DNA from 2 places in the Sphingobacterium sp. R2 genome. Region 1 is predicted to be linked to the other one. Evidence: riboswitches for the same ligand, from Rfam matches in the RefSeq annotation. Region 1 holds a riboswitch; the other holds the start of a gene.
The links. A riboswitch is a leader RNA that binds a small molecule or an ion and turns the genes downstream of it on or off. The one in region 1 is predicted to bind thiamine pyrophosphate.
Positions count from the first base shown of each region.

Region 2: linked by a shared signal. The riboswitch ahead of pnuC (nicotinamide riboside transporter PnuC) and the one ahead of thiS (sulfur carrier protein ThiS) in region 1 are both predicted to bind thiamine pyrophosphate.

Region 1 covers NZ_CP142884.1:4,459,942-4,464,196, reverse strand. Annotated here, with positions in the region: gene VXM68_RS18740 (thiamine phosphate synthase) at 1-551, opposite strand, end outside; gene thiC (phosphomethylpyrimidine synthase ThiC) at 548-2,362, opposite strand; gene thiS (sulfur carrier protein ThiS) at 2,408-2,614, opposite strand; TPP riboswitch at 2,674-2,769, opposite strand; gene VXM68_RS18725 (family 78 glycoside hydrolase catalytic domain) at 2,961-4,255, shown strand, end outside.
Region 2 covers NZ_CP142884.1:3,215,802-3,220,056, forward strand. Annotated here, with positions in the region: gene VXM68_RS13270 (malate:quinone oxidoreductase) at 1-1,394, shown strand, start outside; TPP riboswitch at 1,410-1,554, shown strand; gene pnuC (nicotinamide riboside transporter PnuC) at 1,651-2,229, shown strand; gene VXM68_RS13280 (acyl-CoA dehydrogenase) at 2,204-3,295, shown strand; tRNA gene VXM68_RS13285 (tRNA-Arg) at 3,699-3,770, opposite strand; gene xerD (site-specific tyrosine recombinase XerD) at 3,976-4,255, opposite strand, start outside.

The DNA.
Region 1 (4,255 bases):
TGAATTGGGTCGGGATGCTGCCATAAAGCGCCGTACAAGGCTATTCCCTCTGCCCCTTCCTGCAACGGGAGGAGACAGTTAGCTTGGTTTATTCCGCCAAGTGCTATCAGACGAACAGTAAAATTAACGCGATTTGGAAGCTGATTCAGTTGAGCATTATACCTTCCGTATTCTTTTTTTGAAATACTTGGAAATATCGGACTTAGAAAAGCATAGGTCCAGCATTTATCCAGTTTGTTGAATGCCGCAATATCATGTACAGATGTCGAGCAAATAATTGTAGTGTTCACCTGATTGGAGGGACTATGCTGTCTGCTCCATTCATTCCGATGAATGCGTGAGATCCCGAGTTCCGTCGATAGGTGAGGGTGAGAATGAAGAACTAACTTTTCAAGATATGCAGGATCTATTGATTCTACATATCTTGCCATTTGTAAATCTGTAAAATGATATTTGCGTAAGTGCAGGATATCGAGCCCCTTCTCAAGAAGGGTATGGATAACCGCTTTTTCAGCATGTATGGTCTCTTCTGGCGTTAGTGCAATGATCATAAATAGAGTTCTTTACCCTGTGCGATAAATTCTTGCGATTTTTCAAGCATACCCTGCGCTGCACTATCCCGTATTTCCTGCGTAATCTTCATGGAGCAAAATTTGGGGCCACACATGGAACAGAAATGAGCTACTTTAGCTGCATCTGCAGGCAAGGTTTCGTCATGATACTCACGTGCGGTATCCGGATCTAGGGAAAGATTGAATTGATCTTCCCATCTAAATTCAAATCTCGCTTTACTTAAAGCATTGTCACGATACTGCGCTCCAGGGTGTCCTTTGGCCAAATCAGCAGCATGTGCGGCTAGTTTGTACGTGATCACACCATCTTTAACATCTTTTTTATTTGGTAATCCGAGATGTTCTTTTGGGGTGACATAACAAAGCATGGCACAACCGTACCAACCGATCATTGCAGCTCCAATCGCCGAAGTAATATGGTCATACCCCGGAGCGATATCGGTAGTAAGCGGGCCTAAGGTATAAAATGGGGCTTCATTACAACATTCCAGTTGTTTGTCCATATTTTCTTTGATCAGTTGCATGGGCACGTGGCCGGGGCCCTCTATCATTACCTGAACATCGTGTTTCCAGGCGATCTTGGTGAGTTCGCCCAGTGTTTCGAGCTCAGCAAATTGAGCCGCATCGTTGGCGTCCGCAATAGCTCCTGGACGGAGACCATCGCCAAGTGAAAAAGCAACATCATATCGTTTCATGATCTCACAAATCTCCTCAAAATGGGTATAGAGAAAGTTTTCTTTGTGGTGAAAAAGACACCATTTGGCCATGATAGAACCACCCCTTGAGACGATACCAGTTACTCGTGTTGCTGTAAGATGAATGTAGCGAAGCAATACACCGGCGTGTATAGTAAAGTATGAAACACCTTGTTCCGCCTGTTCGATCAAAGTGTCTTTAAAAATCTCCCAAGTAAGGTCTTCGGCCACACCTTTTACTTTTTCTAATGCCTGATAGATTGGAACGGTACCGATTGGAACTGGTGAATTGCGGATGATCCACTCGCGGGTTTCATGGATATTTTTACCGGTGGATAGATCCATGATCGTGTCGGCTCCCCAACGACAGGCCCATACCGCTTTCTCAACTTCTTCCTCTATACTTGAACTTACAGCGCTATTGCCAATATTGGCATTAATTTTAACAAGAAAGTTGCGCCCGATAATCATGGGTTCACTTTCAGGGTGATTGATGTTATTGGGAATGATCGCTCTCCCGGCAGCGATCTCTTCGCGGACAAACTCGGGAGTAATCGTTTTTCTAGGGATTCTGGCACCAAAGTTTTGGCCTGTATGCTGATGATCCATTCCGGGGGTGCTGGCTACTAGCTGCTCGATATGTTGATTTTCGCGGATAGCTACGTACTCCATTTCAGGCGTAATGATACCTTGCTTTGCATAATGTAATTGGGTGACATTACTCCCGGCAGAGGCTACTTTTGGTTTATGACTATAGGCAAATCGGAGTTCATCCAACGTTGGATCAGAAAGGCGTTGTTGTCCATATTCAGAGCTGATGCCCGCCAGCTGTATGACATCCTGGCGATTCAATATCCATTGTTCGCGAAGCCGGGGGAGACCTTTTCGGATATCGATCTGAAAATTCTCATCGGTATATGGACCAGAGGTGTCGTAGATTGTAATAGGGGGATTAATTTCTACTTGTCCATTGCTTAATTTGGTTGGACTTAAAGAAATTTGGCGCATAGCCACTTGAATAGGAAATAGTGTTCCAGGTACAAAAATTTTTTTTGAATTGGGAAAAGGGGATTGCGTAATTGTTTCAGCTGTCATTTTTTCTGAATTGAAGTGAATGATTAGGGTGATTTTTTTTAATCATTATCCGCCTTGCGATGCGGTTATTAAGATGATTTGATCGTGAGGTTTGAGTGTTGTTTTAGCCCAATCGTCCTTAGGTATAACATGGTTGTTGATGGCAGCAGCAACACCTTGGGTTTTGCCAGATAGTTCCAAAACCAATAGTTCCTCAAGTGAAGAAGGAGCGGGGTCGAAAGATCGAATTTGATGATTTATTGTAAGTTCCATTCCTTAATTTTTTTGGTTAAACTTTAGGAATGGCTACACGAAGGTACAGCAATGCACCTGTTAGACAGCTCACTTTTCCCTACGCCAGTATGATCCGGATCAGGTTCTAAGGGTAAAATCTCAGCCTGCACAAGCAGACACCCCTAAAGTTAAAACGAAGATAGTATTATTTTTGTGAAAGTTGCAAGAATTTTAATTTAAATGCCTCATATATACAGCAGGAAAGTACAGGTCGCGATTTGCGAAATATTTGATATATTAGTTTTTTAATCAGCTAAAACAATTTAACAGTAACCAAGAATTATATCCTTTAATGCGTAGAATTTTATTGATAATAATATTGTGTATGGCAAGTACTGCCTATGCACAATCCAAGAATAACTGCAAGGCTGTAAAGTTGACATGCGAACATCTGGTCAATCCTTTAGGCATTGACGCATCCCACCCGAGATTAAGCTGGCGCCTTGAAGACCGGCGAAAGGGCGCCCTACAGCAAGCTTATCAGATTCTTTTAGCGCAAGATTCCCTTGAATTGTTACATGGGGTAAAAGCGCATTGGGACAGTGGAAAGCAGCTAAGTTCGGCGATGTTGGTGCACTATAATGGTACCGAGTTAAAGCCGCGGATAAAATACTTTTGGAGAGTAAAAGTATGGGACCGAGACGGTATTTCCAGCGTTTCAGCAATAGCATCTTTCGAGACTGGAATGATGGGGAAGGATCTTTGGACAGGAAAATGGATCAGTGACAATAAAGATATCAATGCGCGCAACGCTCCGTATTTTAGGACTGAATTCACTATCAAAAAGCGGATAAAATCGGCTCGTGCTTATGTTGCCGCTGCCGGATTATATGAGCTTTCTATTAATGGCGTGCGCATTGGAGACCACCGTCTTGATCCTATGTATACGCGATTTGATCGAAGAACACTGTATGTGGTAGAGGATGTTACCGGACAACTACAACAAGGTGCGAATGCGATTGGCGTCGTTTTGGGGAATGGCTGGTATAATCACCAGCCACTGGCGGTTTGGAATTTTCATCAAGCACCGTGGCGGGCCCGGCCAATATTCTGTTTGGAGCTTAAAATCGAGTATACAGACGGTACGTGGGAGACGGTCGTTTCGGATAAGCAGTGGAAAACAGCTACCGGTCCAATTATCTATAACAATATTTATACGGGTGAGCATTATGATGCTCGACTTGATATGCCCGGCTGGGACAAACCTAAATATGATGATTCAACTTGGCAGGCTGTTCAGTACAGAAATGCGCCATCTGCACATATCGTTTCCCAACAGATGGTACCGATTCGGCTCGTGAAGTCCTATAAGCCCAAATCAGTGACAAAGATAGACCAACGTACTTATGTTTTCGATATGGGTCAGAATATGGCTGGAATTACAAAAATTAAAGTCAAAGGAGCTGCAGGGACTATGCTACATATCAAGCATGGTGAACGATTGTCGGCAGATGGGCGTCTTGATCTGTCCAATATCGATGTTTATTATCTTGGCGATAAGGAAAAGGAGCCCTTTCAGACGGACATTCTTACCTTAAGCGGTCGCGATGATGAGTTTATGGCTAAATTTGGTTATAAAGGCTTTCGTTATGTCGAGGTTAGCAGCAACATAGCAATAGC
Region 2 (4,255 bases), 1.2 Mb from region 1:
TTGAAATTCTTGAGCGTTTGGATGTTGTGGCTGCTGAAAGTTCAGACGCTTGGAATAATGCTGGCACGGGTCACTCTGCCTTATGCGAGCTAAATTATACACCCGAACAGAAAGATGGTTCTGTAAAGATTGATAAAGCAGTGAAAATTGCTGAGCAATTTGAGGTATCTAAGCAGTTTTGGTCCTACCTCGTTGATAAAGGCGTCATTACCCAACCTGAAAATTTTATCCGTAGTATTCCACACCTAAGTGCAGTTTTTGGTGAAAAAGATGCTAAATTTCTAAAAACAAGATGGGAAACGTTAACCACCCAAAACTTGTTTAAGGGAATGGAGTATACTGAAGATGCTGAGTTGCTGAAATCATGGATTCCATTGATGATGGAGGGGCGTGATAAAAATGAAAAGATTGCTGCAACGAAAATGGATCTTGGTACAGATGTCAATTTTGGCTCATTGACACGTGATTTGATCACTAATCTTGCAAATAAAGAAAATATATCCATTTCGCTAAACCATGAAGTCATTGACATTGAACGTGAAGATGATGGTCGTTGGGAAGTGGAGGTCAAAGATTTAAAAACAGGAGTAAAGAGAGAAATCAAAGCGAAATTTGTATTTATTGGTGCTGGTGGACACTCCTTGCTGTTGTTGGAAAAATCCGGAATACCAGAAGCAAAAGGCTATGGTGGCTTTCCGGTAGGAGGCCAATGGCTACGTTGTGTGAATGATGAGATTATTAAAGCACATCACGCCAAAGTGTACGGCAAAGCTTCTGTGGGCGCTCCACCGATGTCTGTACCGCACTTAGATACGCGTTATATTGATGGCAAACAAGCTTTGTTATTTGGTCCTTATGCGGGTTTTTCCACAAAATTCCTCAAACAGGGTTCTTATTTCGATCTACCTGCTTCGATCAAGTTGTCGAATATCCGTCCGATGCTATCTGCCGGACTTGATAATTTGCCCTTGACCAAGTATTTGATCACAGAAGTCATGAAATCTCCGAAAGATAAACTGGAGTCATTGAAACAATTTATGCCCACAGCAAAATTGGAGGACTGGGTTATTGAGAAGGCGGGACAACGGGTTCAGGTGATCAAGAAAGATGAAAAGAGAGGTGGGATTTTGGAATTTGGAACAGAGGTCGTCTCTAGTTCAGATGGTTCTATTGCCGCGTTATTGGGTGCTTCTCCTGGCGCTTCTACCTCTGTCGCGATCATGATCAGCTTGCTGAAGAAATGTTTCCCTGAACGTGCTAAATCAGATGAATACAGGAAGAAGTTACGTGAGATGATACCATCACACGGGAAATCATTGAACGACGACGCACAGCTTTGTAAAGAAACACGTATACGCACACACAAAGCGTTGAAATTAATCGCTATCGATTAATCAGGCCCGACCAACAATATACTTGAGGGGTGCTTCGAACGGCTTCTGCCGTTCTAGGCTGAGATTATACCCAATAAAAGCGATTGTTCCTCTTTGTACAATCGCTTTTATATACCTGATCCAGGTAATGCTGGCGTAGGGATTTAATTTCAATAAAAACAGCTGTTTTCTCCCCGAAGGTTTATTATAAGATCGCACGCACTAATAAACAATTCGAATGACTCCCGAATCCATGATCGAAGCTTTGATAAAACAGATGCAACAAGCCACAGTGGCAGAATGGCTAGGTGTTTCTTTCGGCATTTTGCAAGTCTGGTTTTCACGGCAAAATAAATCAATCCATTATATTTTTGGCATTATAGGTATACTGATATCCGTATATGTATTATTTCACGCAAAACTGTATGCTGAAATATTGCTGCACCTGTATTATTTAGTCATGAGCATTTACGGCTGGATGTATTGGAAATATAGCAGTGACGCTGCTACGCCGATCACACGTTGTGAAAAGAAAGATTGGTGGATAGTATGCTTTATCTGCACCGCTGGTTTTTTGTTGTTCTATTTTGGATTGGTGCATTTAACAGACTCCGATGTTCCACTATGGGATTCCGCCGTTTCCTGCACCGCTTGGGCAGGAATGTGGTTGTTGGCAAAACGCAAAATAGAAAATTGGATACTGTTGAATATTAGCAATCTAATGGCCATTCCATTATTGATCCATAAAGGATTGTTTCTCTATTCCGGACTGACTTTGTTTTTATTTGTGATGGCATTTAGTGGATATTTAAATTGGAGGAAAATAATACGTGAAGAGAGATATGCAACTCAATAGTGCGGATATTGCCATTCTGAAAGACAGTCAGGCAAAAGGTATTCAGCAGAAATCTTTGTCGGATGAACAGTTGGAACTAATCTATCGCAGAAAATGGTTTAAAATCTGGATTCCCGTTGAACTGGGTGGATTAGGTTTAACGGTACCAGAAGGTCTGAATGTATTGGCTGATTTAGCGTATTGGGACGGCGGACTGGCCTGGACAGTGACATTATGTTCGGGAGCAAATCTTTTTGTCGGTTTTATTGATCGCGTTCTAGGCGATCAAATCTTTAAAATGGAACGGGTTTGTTTCGGTGGTAGCGGGCAGGCATCGGGCACAGCAACGCGCGATGGTGAACATTATCGACTCACAGGGTTTTGGAAGTACGCTACTGGGGCTCCACATTTAACCCATTTTACGTTGAATGCAACGATTCAGGAAGGGGGGAAACCCGTAATGGATGACAAAGGGAATCCACTTGTAAAATCATTTTTTGTCGATAGAGAACATGCGCTGGTTCATTATGACTGGGATACGTTCGGATTAGAGGTGACTGCCTCGCACTCTTTTTCGCTGCAGGACGTCCTAGTTGATGGTAAACAGTGTTTTGAAATCAATGCGGCGAAAAGCACACGCAGTGATCTACGCTATCAATATCCCTTTATGCCTTTTGCTGAGTTGACCTTGCTGGCCAATTTTATCGGGATGTATAAGCGATTTCTGGATTTGATTGAAAAACTGTTTGTGTTAAAAAGTAAAGCGTCCAATTGGGAACAGGCAGCGAGTAAAGCTGCTTTCGGCATGCTCGATGAGCTTCAACAGGATTACACCATACGAAAGGATGCTATCTTGCATTTGGCTGACCATTCTTGGGATAACCTCAGTAATGGTATCGATAATGCCACAATTTATGCGCAAATAGCCACGCAAAGCCGTGATTTTGTCTCTTCCATTTTAACGAATACCGTTAAACTCTATCCTCAGGCAGGGATTTTGGGGGCTGCCGTGGACCAAGAGATCAATATCATCTTCCGAAATATTTTTACTGCTTCACAGCATAAGTTGTTGCAGAAGAGTATATAGACAATAGCTTTGTTTTAAAAATTTTTTGTTACAAATGCTGCGTTATCTACAGATTTTCCGCTGCTAATTTTTGGTGTGCCAAAAGAAGAACCGCTAGTAACCAACTTGCCCGTTTTTACAGTGATTGCTCAGTGCTTGTTCAGTGCTTGTTCAGTGATGATTCAGTGACGAGTGAACAAGCACTGAACGAGTACTGGGTAACAATTGTTCTAAGGCTGTGCCTAGGGGTAAATTGGTATTTGGATATCTGCTATCTAATTGGTATATTAGCTATTTTTTCGCCATGAAATGGCCAACCGATTCGTATACATTGCTGAAAAATATTCGCGTGCCCACGTCAACACGGAGCTGGAGTTCGTAGCGTAAAAAAAAGGAGATCATCTCATTGAAATGTCTCCTTTTGTGTTCCCGGCGGGGGTCGAACCCACATCGTCAGAACCGGAATCTGAAATTCTATCCATTGAACTACGGGAACGTCCCGCAAAGATATATTATTTTCTAGATCTAACAAATATCTTTACGATAAAATTGTAACTTTTAGCAGGCAATTTTTAGCGATAATTAGCGCCGTTTTTTTGCATATAAATTTCACCCGCTCCTCGTTTTTTTTTAACTCAGTGCTAATGATTCATTTGTGCATACTTCGGATCAAAAAATGATGCTAGTTGACAGCAGGTTGGTTATGACCGCGGGTGGTATTGCGTGATTACAGAATGCAGGTATTCCTTGTCTATATGCGTATATATTTCGGTAGTGGTGATACTTTCATGTCCGAGCATGTCCTGTACAGCCCGCAGATCGGCCCCGCCTTCCACTAAATGAGAGGCAAAGCTATGGCGGAAGGTATGTGGGCTAATGTTTTTCTGTAACCCTATTTTTAAGGCAAGTTCTTTGATGATCAAAAAAACCATGACCCGGGATAATGCAGCTCCTCGTCTATTGAGAAATACAATATCTTCA